4 regions of the Streptomyces tyrfis genome follow, and region 2 is predicted to be linked to each of the others. Evidence: riboswitches for the same ligand, from Rfam matches in the RefSeq annotation. Region 2 holds a riboswitch; each other region holds the start of a gene.
What was found. Region 2 has a riboswitch for cobalamin ahead of WA762_RS32345 (ribonucleoside-diphosphate reductase subunit alpha). Riboswitches for the same ligand answer to the same signal wherever they lie in the genome.

Region 1 (4,253 bases), on a different contig from region 2:
TCCGCCATCAGCTCCGCGTCCGGCACGCTCTCGCCGCCCAGCAGCACGGTCGGAATGCCGGACGCCCTGAGCACGGCCAGGCCGTCCTCCCAGGCGCGCTTGCCGCCGAGCAGCCGTACGACGGCGACGGAGGAGCCCTCGATCAGCGCGGGCAGCTCCTCGTGGACGTCGACGCGGGTGGGGTTCCCGATCCGGTACGGCGCGCCGGAGGCGCGGGCGGCGAGGAGGTCCGTGTCGGCGGTCGACAGCAACAGCACGGTGCTCGTGGGGACGGTCATGCGCGTGCTCCAGGTGCTCCGGGGGCGATGAAGGGAAGTCCGGACGGCGCGCCCGACTCGATGAGCCGGAGCAGCGCGTCGGTGTCCGCGTGTTCTTCGATGAGGTCGCCGAGCCGGTCGAGCTGCTCCTCGCGCAGCCCGGCGAAACAGGTGTCGGGGGCGGGGACGAAGCGGCGTCCGGCGGCCCGGGCGACCTCGGCCAGGAAGCGGCGGCGGAACGCGTCGCTCTCCAGCGAGCCGTGCCAGTGGGTGCCCCACACGGAGCCGGTCCGGCAGCCGTCCAGGGCGCGCCCCCGGCCGTCGGTGAAGAACGGCTCGCCGCCGCGCACATCCGCGACGCCGTGGTGGATCTCGTACCCCTCGACCGGCGCGCCCAGCGCCTCCCCGACGGGCCGGGCCAGGGTCTTCTCGCGTTCGAACCGGACGCGCACCGGCAGCAGCCCGAGCCCGTCGACCCGTCCGGCGCGCGACTCGACCTCGTCCTCGACGCGCTCGCCGAGGACCTGGTAGCCGCCGCAGATCCCGAGGACCGGCCGGCCCTCGGCGGCGCGCCGGGCCAGGGCGTCGGCGAGCCCGCGCTCGCGCAGCCAGGCGAGCGCCCCGACCGTGCCCCGGGTGCCCGGCACCACGACCAGGTCGGCGTCGGTCAGCTCCTCGGCGCGGTCCACGAACCGGACGACCACGCCCGGTTCGGCGGCCAGCGCGTCCACGTCGGTGAAGTTCGACATCAACGGCACGGCGCACACCGCGACCCGCAGCACGTCCTCGCCGTGCGGCGGCGCCACCGCCGACTCGCGCACGGCGCCGCGCAGCGAGACCCTCAGCCCGTCCTCCTCGTCGATGCCGAGGCCGTGCGCGAAGGGCAGCACCCCGTACGTGGGGCGGCCGGTGACCTCGCGCAGCATGTCGAGCCCCGGCTCCAGCAGCGACACGTCGCCGCGGAACTTGTTCACCAGATAGCCCGCGACCAGCGCCTGGTCCTCGGCGGAGAGCAGGGCCGTGGTGCCGAAGAACGACGCGAACACGCCGCCCCGGTCGATGTCCCCGACCACCACCACCGGGAAGCGTGCCGCCCGCGCGACGCCCATGTTCACGATGTCCGTGCGCCGCAGATTGATCTCGGCCGGGCTCCCCGCCCCCTCGCAGATCACCGCGTCGTACGTGCTCCGGAGCCGCTCCAGGCAGTCCACGACCGTGCCGAACAGGGCCTCCTGACGGCCGCCGTGGTAGCCGCGCGCGCTCATCTCGCCCACCGGCCTGCCCATCAGGACGACCTGGCTGGAACGGTCCCCGCCGGGCTTGAGCAGCACCGGGTTCATCAGCGCCGACGGCTCCACCCGGGCCGCCGCCGCCTGCATGGCCTGGGCGCGGCCGATCTCGGCGCCGTCCCGGGTGACATAGGAGTTCAGCGACATGTTCTGCGCCTTGAAGGGCGCCGCCTTCACGCCCCGGCGCACGAGCCAGCGGCAGATGCCGGCCGTGACGACGCTCTTGCCCGCGTCCGAGGTGGTCCCGGCGACCAGCAGTCCGCCGCTCATGTCCGTCTCCGTCCCACGATCAGCCGCGCCGCGAACGGGAGCCCCGCGGCCCGCGCGGCGTCGCCCGTGCTTCCGGCCCGCACGCCGGCGACGCGTGCGCCCGCGCCCGGGGTTCGTACGCCGGCGCCCGTCGCGCCCGCGAGCACGCCCCGCGTGCCCGCGCCCGGCACGCCCCCGCCTCGTCCGTCCGCGAACCGCCGGACCGCGAGGGAGGCGCCCAGCCGTCCGGCCACGCACACGCCGAGGGCCAGCACGCCGACCCGGCGCGACAGCCGCACCGCGCGCTCGACGTCCCCGGTCTCCACGGCCCGGCCCGCCGCCCCGTTGAGGACGGGACGGTGCTCGACCCGGCCGCCGTACGCCAGCGTCCCGCCGAGACGCACCCCCAGCGCGCCCGCGAACGCCGCCTCCACCGGGCCCGCGTTGGGGCTCGGATGCTTCGCCGCGTCGGCCCGCCAGGCCCGTACCGCCGCGCGCGGACGGCCGCCCGCCGCCGCGGCGAGCAGAGCGGTCAGCCGCGCGCCCGGCCCGCCCGCGACGTCGTCGAGGCGGGCCGAGGCCCAGCCGTAGCGGAGGTGGCGGGGCGACTTGTGGCCGACCATCGCGTCCAGGGTGTTCACGGCCCGGAAGCCGACCAGCCCGGGCACCCCGGCCAGCGCCCCCCACACCAGGGCGCCGACCACGGCGTCCGAGGTGTTCTCGGCGACGGACTCCACCACCGCGCGGGCGATGCCCGGCCCGTCGAGGGCCTGCGGGTCGCGCCCGCACAGATGCGGCAGCCGCTCCCGGGCGAGTTCGACGTCCCCGGCGGCCAGGGCGCCGCCGATGGCGCGCGCCTCCCGCCCCAGCGAGGCGCCGCCGAGCACGGTCCAGGTGGCGGCCGCGGTCAGCGCGACGGAGGCGGCGGGGCTGCGGCGGACGGCATGGGAGAGCAGCGCGGCACCGCCCGCGGCGCCGCCGGCGCAGACGAGGGTGTGCAGCGCGCCCCACCCGCGGTGGTCGCGCCACAGACGGCGCTCGACGCCCGCCGCGGCCCGCCCGAAGGCGGCCACCGGGTGCCCCCTGCGGGGGTCACCGAGCAGCAGGTCGCCGATCAGTCCGGCCGTGGCGCCGTACGCGAAGATGCGATCGGCCCGCATGGCTCAGCCGGCCGTCGCGCCTCGGAGGACGTTCGTACGGGCGGCTCTCGGCGAGAGCCCCCCGGCAAGGGACGCACGGCTGCCAGGCATGGCGACATGTCCTCACTCAGGGTCCGCGCCCTGGTTCGACGTGACCGGCGACGAGAGTCTCCTGGCTCCCGGATCCGCGGTGACCCCCGGCCTTCCAGCCCGCTCGCGCGTGCCGTGACTTCCCGGTGTGGGGGACCGCTCCCCGGTGACAGTGGCGGGACCGCGCCGGATTCGCACCGGCTTCCTCTGCTGTCGCCGTAAATGGCTCCGGCAGTCCACCACGCTCCGAGAAGCCCCGTCAACTTGCCGTTGACCTGCGGCGGCGCAGTGTGCTGAGACCCACACCGGCTCCGGGGCACGCCGAAGGGCCGGACGCACGAGGCGCGTCCGGCCCGTGACGGGGGCGCGGGGACGGGAGCGCGGGAGGGGCCCGAACGTCGAGCGGGGAGGGGCCCGGAGGGGGAGCGGTGGCGCGCCCGGAGGGGCGGCGGGGAGGGGCTCAGGCGACGATCAGATAGATCCCGTACGCGACCGCCGCCGCGCACAGCGCGAAACAGGCGTACGCGCCCGCGCGAGCCAGCGCCCGGGAACCGCCGGAGCCGCCCTGGGCCGCCGGTTCCGACTGCCTGGCCAGCCCCACCACGCCCAGGCTGAAGAAGCCCACCAGTGCGACGGTGACGACGAGGGACACACCGAAGACGGACCCGAGGGCCGCCCAGTCGATCTTCATGCTGATTCCTTAAACGGTCTGCGAGGTCCGGGACGGTCCGCGCGATCCGGGACGGTCCGCGCGGACCGGGCGAGGGAGGGCCGGGGGCGGCCCGGCGCGAACGGCCCGGGCCGCGTCCTCACACCGGCTGGACGGGGGCGGGGCGCGCCGGGTCCTGGGCGGGGACCGTCGGGACCGGGGCCGGAAGGGTGGTCATGAGGTCCTGCGCGGCGGCGGTCACGGGGGTCACGGCGGTGACGGCGGTCGCGGTGGCCGCGACGGTGGGCGGCGGGCTGACGGCGGCGATGGCCGTGGTGACGACCCCGGCGGGTTCGGCGGCGCCCTCCACCGGCGCGGCGGCCGGCGCGACGTCGCCGTGGCCGACCGGCTTGCGGCGCGACACCACCCAGATCGCTCCGGAGCCCGCGACCAGCAGCGCCGCGACGACCACGACGCCCCAGGTGCCCTGCTTGGTGAGGAACTCCGCGCCCGCGCCGACCAGACCCGCGGCCGGCAGGGTCAGACCCCAGGCGACGAACATCCGGGTGGCGGTGGACCA
Region 2 (4,253 bases):
GCCCCACAGGTCGACCAGGCCGGGCACGTCGGACGGGGAGAACAGCGACCAGTCGCCGTCCGCGTCGACCCGGCGCATGAACTCGTCCGGGATCCAGTGCGCCAGGTTGAGGTTGTGGGTGCGCCGCTGGTCCTCGCCCGTGTTGTCGCGGAGCTCCAGGAACTCCTCGATGTCCGCGTGCCAGGTCTCCAGGTAGACGGCGGCGGCGCCCTTGCGGCGGCCGCCCTGGTTGACCGCGGCGACGGAGGCGTCGAGCGTCTTCAGGAACGGCACGATCCCGTTGGAGTGCCCGTTGGTGCCCCGGATCAGCGAACCGCGGGCCCGGATGCGGGAGTACGGCAGACCGATGCCGCCCGCGTGCTTGGAGAGCCGCGCCACCTGGTGGTAGCGGTCGTAGATCGAGTCGAGCTCGTCGAGCGGCGAGTCCAGCAGATAGCAGGAGGACATCTGCGGGTGCCGGGTGCCGGAGTTGAAGAGCGTGGGGGAGGAGGGGAGGTAGTCGAGCTGGCTCATCAGCCCGTACAGCGCCGCGACCTCGTCGACCGCGCGCGGCGACTCGTCCTCGGCGAGCCCGCACGCCACCCGCAGCATGAAGTGCTGGGGCGTCTCGACGACCTGGCGGGTGTGCGGGTGGCGCAGCAGATAGCGGCTGTAGAGGGTGCGCAGTCCGAAGTAGCCGAACCGGTCGTCGGCGCCGTCGGCGAGGGAGCGCTCGACCAGCGCGTCCAGGGCGGCGGCGTGCGCCCGGACGAACTCGGCGGTGCGGTCGGCGATCAGGCCCTCGCGGTGGCCGACGGCGACGGACGCGGAGAAGGAGACCGCGCCCTGGCCGGCCGCCTCGTCCGCGATGGCGCGGGTCAGCAGCCGGGCGGCGAGCCGGGAGTAGGCGGGGTCCTCGGAGATCAGGCCCGCCGCGGCCTCGGTGGCCAGCGACCGCAGCTCCGCCTCGTCCGACCGGGCACTGCGTCCGCGCAGCGCGGCGGCGGCCACCCGGCCGGGGTCGGTGTCGGGCAGGTCGGCGGTGAGAACGGTCAGGGTCCGCAGGAGCGCGGCCCCAGGTCCGTCGTGTGCGGTTCCCTCGGACTCGGCCGCTTCGGACACGACTGAGGCCGGATCGGCTGGCGCGATGGTCACGCGGTGCTCTCCCTCGCTCGGCTCGGGGCCGGCGGGGAACGGGGCAGCCGGGCAGCCGGGCCCGGGGCGGGGCGGCACTGCCTACGGCGTCCACCGGCCTTTCCGCGAGGCCCGGACGTCTGGCATCCGGTTCGGTCGAGCCGGACGCGCTGCCGGCAGGTCCTCGGACTTGCTTCCAGGTGCGCAAAAGCACACTGAACACACCGTTGCGGGACAGTTCCGGATTCGCACCGGATTCCCCTGCGACGACAGCGAGCATGAGCATACATGTGGGGGCCGCCGGATGAGGCCGCCCCCAGATGTTGTGTCGGCCGACTCGTGTCGAGGCCACAGAACGCCCTCTGCGGCCCTGGCGGGAGCAAGCCGGACGGCCCGCCGCACCCCTCGGGAAAAGGGGTCCGGCGGGCCGTCCGGGGGCTCTGCGGAGGTCGTTCTCAGTGTCCCGCGCCGGGCGCCGCCGTCGCGCTCGGGGGCTCCGGCACGGCCGGCGGCGGCTCCGCGGCCACGTCCGGGTCGCCCGCGTCCGCCGTGTAGTCGGCGGGCGAGGTCTCGTCGGTACCGGCGGGCGCCTTCAAGGCGTTCAGGACGAGGGTCAGCGCCACCGTCACCACCACGTTCAGCACGAACGCCGTCAGGCCGATGTAACCGATCTCACCGATGCCGGGGATCTCCGCGGACGATCCGCCGAAGTGCGCCTGGGTCGGGCTCGCGACCCCGTACGCGGCCACCGTGCCGTACACCATGCCGACGGCCCAGCCCGAGAGCAGCGCCCAGCGGTGGAACCAGCGGGTGAACAGACCGCCGACCAGGGCCGGCATCGTCTGCAGGATCCAGATCCCGCCCAGCAGCTGGAAGTTGATCGCGACCGTCTTGTCCATGGTGAGGACGAAGGCGAGCGCGCCGACCTTCACCAGCAGCGACACCAGCTTGGAGACCCTGGTCTCCTGCTCCGGGGTGGCGTCCGGCCGCAGGAAGTCCTTGTAGACGTTGCGGGTGAAGAGGTTGGCCGCGGCGATCGACATGATCGCGGCGGGCACCAGCGCGCCGATGCCGATGGCGGCGAACGCGACGCCCGCGAACCAGTCGGGGAACATGTCCTCGAACAGCTGCGGAATGGCCAGCTGTCCGTTCTCCACCTCGATCCCGGCGGCGATCGCCATGAAGCCGAGCAGCGCCAGCAGGCCCAGCATCAGCGAGTACAGCGGCAGGATCGTGGTGTTGCGCCGGATCACGTTCCGGCTGCGGCTGGAGAGCGTCGCCGTGATCGAGTGCGGATACATGAAGAGGGCCAGCGCCGAGCCCAGCGCCAGGGTGGCGTACGCCCACTGTCCCGACTCGGCGGGGGCCAGGGAGCCGGTCGGCTTCCCGCCCGGCGGACCCGCGAACTTCTCCTGCGCGGCGGCGAAGATGTCGTGGAACCCGCCCAGTTCGACCGGGATGTAGACGACCGCCACCGCGATCACCAGATAGATCAGCCCGTCCTTGACGAACGCGATCAGCGCCGGGGCCCGCAGCCCGGAGGAGTAGGTGTACGCGGCGAGCACCGCGAAGGCGAGCAGCAGCGGCAGGTCCTTCACGAACCAGTGCGTGTTCTCGCCGCCGCCGACGCCCATCACGTCCAGCACCGCCTGGATGCCGACGAGTTGCAGCGCGATGTACGGCATGGTGGCGAGGATGCCGGTGACCGCGACCGCCAGCGACAGCCCCTTGGAGCCGAACCGCCCGCGCACGAAGTCCGAGGTGGTGACGTAGCCATGGCGGTGCGAGACCGACCACAGCCGGGGCAGGAAGGTGAAGATCAGCGGATACACCAGGATGGTGTACGGCACGGCGAAGAAGCCCGCCGCCCCCGCCGTGTAGATCGCCGCCGGAACGGCGACGAAGGTGTACGCGGTGTACAGGTCGCCGCCGAGCAGGAACCAGGTGACCCAGGTGCCGAACGACCGGCCGCCCAGGCCCCATTCGTCGAGGCTGGCCTCGTTCTCGGCCTTCCGCCAGCGCGCGGCCATGAAGCCCATGACCGTCACGGCCAGGAAGAAGAGGACGAAGACGCCGAGCGCGACGCCGTTCACGCCGTCCCTCACGCCCGCTCACCCGCCTCGCGGGCGCGCTGGTCGCGCTGCCACAGCCGGTGGGCGAGCGCGGTGAGCGCCGTGGAGACCAGCACCCAGAGCATCTGGTACCAGTAGAAGAACGGAATGCCGATGAAGGCGGGATCCACCTTCGCGTACGAGCTCACCCAGAGCATCGCGACGAACGGCGCGACGAGGCAGAGGGCGACGACCACCCGCACCGGTGTGATCGCCGGCGGTCTTCCGGCGGGGCCCGCCGGCACGTTCCCGGGCCCCGCCGGCACGTTCTCGGGATGCGCTGACTCGTCCTTCGGGATTGCTGGCACGCGGCGACTCCGTCCCCTCGCTGATCACCTGGCTGTGACGCGCAGGAAATCTAGGGGAGGGATCCGGTCACCGTCACCCCCCGGCCGCGATTCGGCCCGGAAACGATTCCATGGGCGGGTGCACATATTCGAAATATGGTCAGACATGCGGGAGTTGGGCCGTCCCCGGGCGCATGGAACGCCCCCGTGGCGAGGGGGTTCCACGGGGGCGGTCGGCGCGGCGCGGGCGGCGCGGGCGGGTCAGTCGACCGGCCGCTTCAGACGGGCCACGAACTTGTAGCGGTCGCCGCGGTAGACCGAGCGCACCCACTCCACCGGCTCGCCCCGCCCGTCGACCGAGTGTCTCGACAGCATCAGCATCGGCAGGCCCACGTCCGTGCCGAGCAGCCCGGCCTCGCGCGGCGTGGCGAGCGAGGTCTCGATGGTCTCCTCGGCCTCGGCGAGGCGGACGTCGTACACCTCGGCGAGCGCGGTGTAGAGCGAGGTGTACTTCACCAGCGAACGGCGCAGCGCCGGGAAGCGTTTGGCCGAAAGGTGCGTGGTCTCGATCGCCATCGGCTCCCCGCTGGCGAGCCGCAGCCGCTCGATCCGCAGCACCCGGCCGCCGGTCGTGATGTCGAGCAGCCCGGCGAGCGTGTCGTCCGCCGTGACATAGCCGATGTCCAGTAGCTGGGACGTCGGTTCCAGTCCCTGGGCGCGCATGTCCTCGGTGTACGAGGTG
Region 3 (4,253 bases), on a different contig from region 2:
ACCGCGGTCCGCTCGGCGTACGGCTGGGAGCGGCGGGCGTCGGCGTCCGTGATGGCGGCGGCGCGGGTGCGCACGGCCGGGTCGTGGGTGATGGGGGAGTTCGCCCGGGAGGCCAGGACGGCCCGGTTCGCGGCGAGTTCGGCCTTGATCGCGTCGGTGCCGTGGGCCAGCCCCTCGGCGAGGGTGGCGATCTCCGCCGTCTTCTGCCGGGCGAAGGCCAGCCAGCGCAGGATCTGCGGTTCGATGTCCCGCTCCGCCGCCGTGTCCAGCGGGACGTGCAGCAGCGAGCAGGAGGCGGACACGTCGACCCGTTCGGCCAGGCCCAGCAGGGTGCCGAGCGTGGCGAGGGACTTCGACAGGTCGTTCGCCCAGATGTTGCGCCCGTCGACCACCCCGGCGACCAGTCGCTTGCCGGGCAGTCCGCCGACGGCGGCGAGGGCGTCCAGGTTGGCCGCGGCCGCCTCGGTGAAGTCCAGGGCGAGCCCGTCCACCGGTGCCTTGGCCAGGGCCGGCAGGGCGTCGCCCAGCCGGTCGAAGTAGGAGGCGATCAGGAGCCTGGGCCGGTCGGTGAGACCGCCCAGCGCGTGGAACGCGCTTTCGGCGGCGTCGAGTTCGGCCGGGGTGCGGTCCTGGACGAGAGCGGGCTCGTCCAGCTGGACCCACTCGGCGCCGGCCGCGCGCAGGTCGGCCAGGAGCTCCGCGTACACCGGCAGCAGCCGGTCCAGCAGGGTGAGCGGGTCGAAGTCCGCGGTCACGCCCGGCGCGGGCTTGGCCAGCAGCAGATAGGTGACAGGGCCGACGAGGACGGGCCGGGCCTTCAGGCCCAGTGCGAGGGCCTCCTTCAGCTCGGCGGCCTGCTTGGCGGAGTCGGCCGTGAACACCGTATCCGGGCCCAACTCGGGCACCAGGTAGTGGTAGTTGGTGTCGAACCACTTGGTCATCTCCAGTGGTGCGACGTCCTGGGTGCCCCGCGCCATCGCGAAGTAGCCGTCCAGCGGATCGGCGGCGACGGCTTCCCGGTGGCGTGCCGGAACCGCGCCCACCATCACGGTGGTGTCCAGCACGTGGTCGTAGTACGAGAAGTCGCCCGTGGGGACTTCCTCGATGCCGGCGTCGGCCAGCTGCCGCCAGTTGGCCCGGCGCAGTCCGGCGGCGGTGGAGCGGAGGGCGTCGGCGGTGACGCGGCCCTTCCAGTAGCCCTCGATCGCCTTCTTCAGTTCCCGGTTCGGACCCTGACGGGGGTAGCCGTACACGGTGGCCCGTGCTGCCGCGGCTGCGGACTCGGTGGTCACGGAGATCTCCTTCGCGAGATGAATCCCTGAGATCCCGGAGACGTCACGGGGGTGCGAAGGGTGACGGACCGGACGGTGCGGCCTCGCGCGGCATGGCGCGGCCGTCCGTCTGGTATGTACGCCGACCCGCCCTCGAGGTCACCGGGATGTCCGCGCGCGAATGGTTCGCACACGGGCAGATGGCAGGTCTTCGGACTCGCGGGCACGTCCTCCCGGGGGAGGTCGCCTACTGGCCGTCGCTTCCCAGGCCCTTGCCGGGCCCAGTGCGTATGACGGCGGTCGTTCCCGCTCACCGCTGCGGGGCAGTCCCGGATTCCCACCGGGTTCCCTCTTGCGACGCATCCCGCCTGGCGGACGGGGCGAACCAGCTGCAACGGCCAGCTTACGGCGCGGCTCCGGAATGCGGCGCACCCTGTCCATCATCCGGATGGCGAGATGAGACACACGGCCGACAGGAGTGAAACGGTCCGGAGACGGGAAGCGCCGGGCCTCCTCCCCTCCCCGGGGAGCGGCGGCACGGGGGAGCCGACGTGGGGGAGCCGGCGCGGGGAGGCGGCGGCACGGGTGCGCCGGCCCGCCTCCGGCCCTGGTCTGGCGCGGTCCCGACCGGGCGTCACGCCCGCGCGTGGCGCACGAGGTGCCCGGCGTAGGCGTCCGGGGTGAAGAACAGCGGCAACTCGGCTGCCAGGGCGTTCCGTTCGAAGAGCGCGCGCACCTCGCCCAGTGGCGCCCAGGGATACTCCGCGCCGAGCGCGGCGAGCTCCTCGTCGAGCAGCCGCAGCACCGTGTCCCGGTCGATCACCCGGTGCCACAGCGACTGTCAGACCTGCACGCGGGCGATCTCGGCGGTCGCCGCGTCCTCCTCGCCGGGCGGGGCGGCCCGCGGCGCCCCGGCCGTGCCGGAGGGCGGATTCCGTGTTTCAGTCGTAAGGAGTCGCCTCAGCCGCCCCAAGGAGTCGCCTCAGCCGTAAGGAGTGCCGCTGATGACGATCCACATCGTGTACGTCCACGCCACCGAGATCCTCGACTCCCGCTCCCGCCCCACGCTGGAGGTCGTCGTCGGCCTCGGCGACGGCAGCCGCGGGCGCGCCGGTGTGCCCTCCGGCGCCTCCACCGGCGCCACCGAGGCCGTCGAGCTGCGCGACGGCGACCCCGGCCGCTACGGGGGCCAGGGCGTCCTCAAGGCCGTCGCCGCCGTGAACGAGGAGATCGCGGACGCCCTGCGCGGCACCACCCACGCCGACCAGGAGGCCCTGGACCAGGCACTGCGCGACCTGGACGGCACCGCGGACAAGTCCCGGCTGGGCGCGAACGCGATCATCGGCGTCTCCATGGCCGCGGCCCGTGCCGACGCCTTGCGCACCGGCGTCCCGCTGTGGCAGCACCTGGCGCTGGACGGGGCGGAACCCCGGCTGCCGGTGCCGCACTTCAACGTCCTCAACGGCGGGGCGCACGCCCCCAACCCCCTCGACTTCCAGGAGTTCATGATCGCGCCCCTCGGCGCCCCCTCCCTGACCGAGGCGGTGCGCGCCGGTTCCGAGGTCTACGGCGCGCTGCGCGCGCGCCTGGCCCGGGAAGGGCAGTCGACCGGCCTCGGGGACGAGGGCGGGTTCGCGCCCGCTCTGCGCCGTCCGGAGCAGGCCCTGACCGTGATCGTGGAGGCGATCAAGGACGCCGGGTACACGCCGGGCCGCGACGGCGTGGCGGTGGCCCTGGACCCGGCGGCCAGCGAGTTCCGCCGGCCGGACGGCACCTACCTGGTCGACGGGCGGAGCCTGACGGCCGCGGACATGATCGCCTGGTACGGGCAGCTGGCCGACGACTTCCCCGTCTGGAGCGTCGAGGACGGGCTCGGCCAGGACGACCGGGACGGGTGGATCCGGCTGACCGAGGAGCTCGGCGGGCGGCTCCAGCTGGTCGGCGACGACAACCTGACCACCAACCCGGCGCTGATCGCGGACGCCGTCTCGGCGGGCGTCGCGAACGCCGCACTGATCAAGCCGAACCAGATCGGCACGGTCAGCGAGACCCTCCGGGCGATGCGGGAGTGCCGGCGCGCCGGGTACGCGGCCATGGTCTCGCACCGTTCCGGTGAGACCGAGGACAGCTTCATCGCGGACCTCGCGGTGGGCGCCGGCTGCGGGCAGATCAAGTCCGGCGCCCCCGCGCGCGGAGAACGGACCGCCAAGTACAACCGGCTGCTGCGGATCGCCGAGTCCCACCCGACCCTGGCCTTCGGCCTGCGCTGACCCAGCCCCTGCCGTACCGCGTGCCGGGAGCGTCCGGGAAGCGTCATGGACACCGGTCCCGGGCGGCGACGGGCGCGCCGGTCACGGGCCGGACCCGGAGGCGGCCACCTGCGCCCAGGCGGTCCACGGCGGCCCGAACCCGTCGGCGAGCTCGGCGGGGCCCGGGACGCCCGGCTCCTCGCGGGCGTCGTCCCCATGCAGGTCCCGCAGATCGCGCAGCAGGGTTCCCACCGAGGGCCGGAGATCCAGATCCGGCAGGTCGTCCATGCGCACGAAGCGCGGTTCGCGGCCCGGCTCGCGGGTCAGCGGCCGGCCGTCGATCCCCTCATCGGGGACCAGGACGATCTCCACCACATGGCGTCCGGTGCGCGGGTCGTGGACGCCCGGCACGAAGGCGCAGTGCGAGGCGTCCAGGACCAGGCCGGTCTCCTCGCGGAGCTCGCGGCGCGCACAGGCGACCAGGCCCTCGTCGGCCCGGACACCCGGGTCCGGCTCTCACCGCCGCGGCCGCTCCTTCGCGAGATGCCTGCGGGTCGCCAACAGCAGGGGAATCGAGGCGAGTTGGGCCGCCGCGGAGAACACCACGAGCGCGGTGACCGAATGGCCGTACAACACACCCAGCACAACGCTCCCGGCGAACCAGCAGACGCCGAAGCCCGTGTCGAAGAGACCGAAGGCGAACGCCCGGCGGCCCGGACCGGCCATCCCGGTG
Region 4 (4,253 bases), on a different contig from region 2:
TCGTCAGCCGCTCGGGGCGGTAGTGCAGGTAGAGCCGCGCGTGGTCGGCGCCCGCGTGCTTGTGCACGTTGGTCAGGGCCTCCTGCACGATCCGGTACGCGGCCAGGTCGACCGCCGGTGCGAGCGGTTCGGCGACGCCGTGCCGGGTGTGGCTCACGGTGAGCCCGGCGCGCTCGAACGACGCGAGGAGCGCCGGCACGCGGGCCAGGCCCGGCATCGGGTCGCGCGGCGTCACCGGGTCGCCGGACTGCCGCAGCAGCCCCACGGTCACGCGCAGTTCGTCCAGGGCGGACCGGCTGGTGTCCCGGATGTCCTCCAGGGCTGCCAGGATCTTCTCCGGACGCCGCTCCACGAGGTGGACGGCCACGCCCGCCTGGGCGTTGATCAGGGCGATGTGGTGGGCGACGATGTCGTGCAGTTCGCGCGCGATCCGCACCCGTTCGGCCGCCACCCGCTGCTGCGCCTCCTGCTCGCGAGTGCGTTCCGCGTGCTCGGCCCGCTCCTCCACCGCCGCCACATAGGCGCGGCGGGAGCGCACCCCGTCCCCGACGGCGGCCGGCAGAGCCGTCCACGCCAGCATCGCCGCGTTGTCGGGAGCGAGCCAGGAGCGCGGATCGCAGATCACGGCGGTGCCCACCAGGATGGCGGCCGACAACGGCGCCACGGTCCAGGTCACCCGCCGGTCGGTCAGTGCGGCGACGGTGTAGACCGACACCAGCACGGGACTGATCACCAGCGGGCTGTCGCGGAATCCGAGCATCTGGAAGGCCATCCCGCAGCCCACCGCGACGGCCAGTACGCCGACCGGGTGACGGCGTCGCCACAGCAGCGCGGCGCAACCGATGCCCGCCAGGAGCACGCCGGTCCAGCGGAGCGAGAACTCGCGTGCGTGGGGCACGATCGAGGCGGCCAGGACCGACATGACGAACAGCGCGAAGAGGCCCAGTGCTTCCAGCGCACCGGGCCGGGGCCCTTCCCACCGCCTCCGACCACTGATCGCCGCCATGCCACCAACGTAAGGTCGGCGACCGCGTCGGGCATGGTCGCGGAACGGGCCCCTGTCCTCCGGCCGGCGCAGCGGTTCACCCGTTCGTCCGCCGCTGGGGCGCCCCGGAGCGGGACGGCCCGGCGGCGAGCACGGGACGGCGGTGCGTACGGGACGGCGGTGCGTACGGGACGGCGGCTCACCGGACCGGTGGCGTGCGTACGGACCGGCGGTGCGCCGGACCGGCGGCGCTGCACCGCACCGGCCGACGGCGTCAGCGGGGCGGCTGCCTCATACGCCCCTCGCCGGCGCCGCACGATGTACCGCGAAGGGCGAGAGTTCCGAGGTCAGCCAGCGGAAGACCTGCGGCACCTGGCGCCTCCACACGCCGGTGGTGTGCGGCCCGATCACCTCGGCCACCACGACCCGGGTCGGGGGCAGCGCGGCACGGCGCAGCGCCAGACCGTCCCGGTAGCCGTCGTTCCGGTTGCCCGAGAGATAGAGCGAGACGCGGGGCGGGGTGGTCGCGTGGCGGAGGATCCACAGCGGGTTGTTGGTCCGCCGCAGTTCGGGGGAACGGGCGGTGAGGGACAGCGGTTCGGCCGCCGGGTCGTTGTAACCCGAAAGGCCCACGGCGGCCCGGTACCGCTCGGGGTGGGCGAGCGCCATCTTCGCGGCGCAGTGCGCCCCGGCCGAGTACCCGGCGACGGCCCAGCCGCTCGCGCCCCTGCGGGCGCGGAAGTTGTCGATCACCATCTGCCGGACGTCCACGCTCAGCCATGACTCGGCGTCCACGACGCCCGGCACATTGGCGCACCCGGTGTCCTGACCGGGCAGCACATTGGTCCGCGGTTCGACGAGGATGAACGGGGCGACCTCCCCGCTGCGCATGCCGGCCTCCAGCTGCGACTGCACCCGCAGGCTGCTGAACCACGCCTTCGCGGATCCCGGGAAACCGCCCAGCAGTTCGACCACGGGGAATCTCCGGTGACGGTACGCCGGCTGGTCGTACTGCGGCGGCAGCCACACGTACACCTCGCCGTGCACCCCCGAGACCCGGCCGTTCACCTGGGTGACGCGGACGCCGGGACCCATCCGGGCGTCGTGCGTCGGGCCGAAGCGCTGGACGACCTTCGGCTCGTTCGCCAGCTGCTTGTGCGTGCCCAGGCCGTCGCGCCCGAGGTTCGGGGCGACCACGACGTGCTGCCCGGTGCCCAGCAGATCGGCCCAGTTGTCGTAGAGGCCGTTGGTGTTGTTGACCATCACGAAGACGCTCAGCACGGCCGCCCCCTGCGCGAGGACGAGCATCGTCAGACGGGCCGCGCCGCGCACCACGGCGGGCCCTCGGACCCGCCCCCACAACAGCAGGGGAAGCATCACGCTGACCACGGCCAGCACGATCGTGGTCAGGAAGAATGGTGTCCCCGTCAGGCTCATCACGCCAGGGAGGATGTCGCGCACAGCACGATGGTTTACCCGTTTTTCCACCTTTTTACATTGAAGGCGAGACACCGGGAATCTCGTGTTGACGCCGGCCCCTCCCGGCCGCCCGGATCGCTCCCCGCGAGAACTCCGGCGAGGACCGGGGCGGCGGGGACGGTTCCCCCAGTGTGCGATCACCCACATGGGCGTATTTTGTGCCCCTGCCTCAAGGAACCGTAATATCACCAGGTCATAGCCGCGACGGGAGCCAGGAAGCCGGTGCGAATCCGGCGCGGTCCCGCCACTGTGACCGGGGAGCGCACCCCTCCGGCACGCCACCGCGCCCGGCGCGGCACGGCGTGCGGGGGACGTCGATCCGGGAGTCAGGACACTGACCTGTCGCGGGCCCGTTTTGAGGAGCGCGGACTCCCCAGGAGGCTCTACGTGTATTTCGGCATCCCCCGCCGACCCGGTTCTTCCCCCGCCCGGCCCCGCCGCGGCCTGCGCGCCGTCGCCGGGGCCGTGGTCCTGACCACCGCCCTGCTGGCCTCCGGCTGCGGCGCCGGCGGGGACTCCCCCGACCGGCCGAGTGCCGGCGCGTCGCCGGCCGAGGGCTTCCCGGTCACCATCGACAACTGCGGCGTCAGGACGACGTATGACAAGCCGCCCTCCCGCGTCGTCACCATCCATCAGCACCCGGCCGAGCTGCTGCTCGCGCTGGGTCTGAAGGACCGCATGGTCGGCACCGCCTTCCCCGACTCGGCGGTCCTGCCCGAGCTCAGGAAGGACTTCGCGGCGATACCCGAGCTGGCGAAACGGGAGCCGTCCTTCGAGTCGATCCTGGACGCGGAGCCCGACTTCGTCTACGGCGGCTACGCCAGCGCCTTCGCCGAGAACGAGGGCCGGTCCCGCAAGGCGTTCGCGGACGCGGGCATCGACACCTATCTCAACCGCGAGTACTGCGCCGGGAAGAAGAAGCAGGTGACGATGGAGGACACCTACGAGGAGATCCGCACCGTCGGCCGTCTCTTCGGCGTGCAGGACCGCGCCTCCGCCCTGGTGTCCGACCTGGAGAAGCGCGTCGGCGAGGCCACCGCTGCGGTCGCGGACCGGCCCGAGGTGCCCGTCTTCGTCTACGACAGCGGCAGCAAGTCGGCCTTCACCGCGGGCGGCAAGGGCCTGGGCAACGAGCTGATCGGCCTGGCCGGCGGCCGGAACGTCTTCGCGGACCTCGACAACGTCTTCGGGGACGTCTCCTGGGAGCAGGTCGTGGCCCGCAAGCCGGAGGTCATCGCCGTCTACGACTACGAGGGCTCCGGCAGCGTCGAGGAGAAGAAGAAGTTCCTGCTCTCCCAGCCGGCCCTGGCCGACGTCCCCGCCATCAGGAACAAGCGGTTCGTGGCGCTGCCGCTGACCGCGACGCTGGTCGGCATCCGGTCGGCGTACGCGGTGGACGGCCTGGCCCGCGGCCTGCATCCCGAGAGCTTCCGGTGACGCGGGCGGCCGCGACGGCCGGCCCCGCCACCGGGCCGGCCGCGCGGCGCGCGCGCCGCGAGGGCCGCGCGGGCCGCGCGGGCCGGGTGCCCCTCGGGCTCGCGCTGGGCGTTCTCACGCTGCTGCTGGCGATCTCCGCCACGGCCGGCCTGGCCATCGGTTCGGTGCACGTGCCGCCCGGACAGGTCTGGGGCATCGTCACGCACGCGCTGGGCGCCGACTGGACGGAGCCCACCTGGACCCGGGCGCGGGAGACGATCGTGCTGGAGGTGCGCGCGCCGCGGGTGCTGCTCGGCGCCGTCACCGGGGCCGGGCTGGCCGTGGTGGGCACCGCCATGCAGGCGCTGATCCG

Region 1: linked by a shared signal. The riboswitch ahead of WA762_RS14335 (cobalamin biosynthesis protein) and the one ahead of WA762_RS32345 (ribonucleoside-diphosphate reductase subunit alpha) in region 2 are both predicted to bind cobalamin.
Region 3: linked by a shared signal. The riboswitch ahead of metE (5-methyltetrahydropteroyltriglutamate--homocysteine S-methyltransferase) and the one ahead of WA762_RS32345 (ribonucleoside-diphosphate reductase subunit alpha) in region 2 are both predicted to bind cobalamin.
Region 4: linked by a shared signal. The riboswitch ahead of WA762_RS20995 (ABC transporter substrate-binding protein) and the one ahead of WA762_RS32345 (ribonucleoside-diphosphate reductase subunit alpha) in region 2 are both predicted to bind cobalamin.

Annotation. Positions count from the first base shown of each region.
Region 1 covers NZ_JBAGJZ010000015.1:109,815-114,067, forward strand. Annotated here, with positions in the region: gene cobN (cobaltochelatase subunit CobN) at 1-278, opposite strand, end outside; gene WA762_RS14330 (cobyric acid synthase) at 275-1,816, opposite strand; gene WA762_RS14335 (cobalamin biosynthesis protein) at 1,813-2,955, opposite strand; cobalamin riboswitch at 3,101-3,231, opposite strand; gene WA762_RS14340 (hypothetical protein) at 3,485-3,715, opposite strand; gene WA762_RS14345 (inorganic phosphate transporter) at 3,834-4,253, opposite strand, start outside.
Region 2 covers NZ_JBAGJZ010000064.1:20,523-24,775, reverse strand. Annotated here, with positions in the region: gene WA762_RS32345 (ribonucleoside-diphosphate reductase subunit alpha) at 1-1,134, opposite strand, end outside; cobalamin riboswitch at 1,272-1,399, opposite strand; gene mctP (monocarboxylate uptake permease MctP) at 1,569-3,218, opposite strand; gene WA762_RS32335 (DUF3311 domain-containing protein) at 3,215-3,469, opposite strand; gene WA762_RS32330 (GntR family transcriptional regulator) at 3,773-4,253, opposite strand, start outside.
Region 3 covers NZ_JBAGJZ010000026.1:103,339-107,591, forward strand. Annotated here, with positions in the region: gene metE (5-methyltetrahydropteroyltriglutamate--homocysteine S-methyltransferase) at 1-1,292, opposite strand, end outside; cobalamin riboswitch at 1,457-1,676, opposite strand; partial or broken gene WA762_RS20950 (malate synthase A) at 1,906-2,154, opposite strand; gene eno (phosphopyruvate hydratase) at 2,276-3,541, shown strand; partial or broken gene WA762_RS20960 (NUDIX hydrolase) at 3,623-4,012, opposite strand; gene WA762_RS20965 (MFS transporter) at 4,037-4,253, opposite strand, start outside.
Region 4 covers NZ_JBAGJZ010000026.1:114,554-118,806, reverse strand. Annotated here, with positions in the region: gene WA762_RS21005 (sensor histidine kinase) at 1-1,006, opposite strand, end outside; gene WA762_RS21000 (alpha/beta hydrolase) at 1,277-2,422, opposite strand; cobalamin riboswitch at 2,638-2,821, shown strand; gene WA762_RS20995 (ABC transporter substrate-binding protein) at 2,852-3,901, shown strand; gene WA762_RS20990 (FecCD family ABC transporter permease) at 3,898-4,253, shown strand, end outside.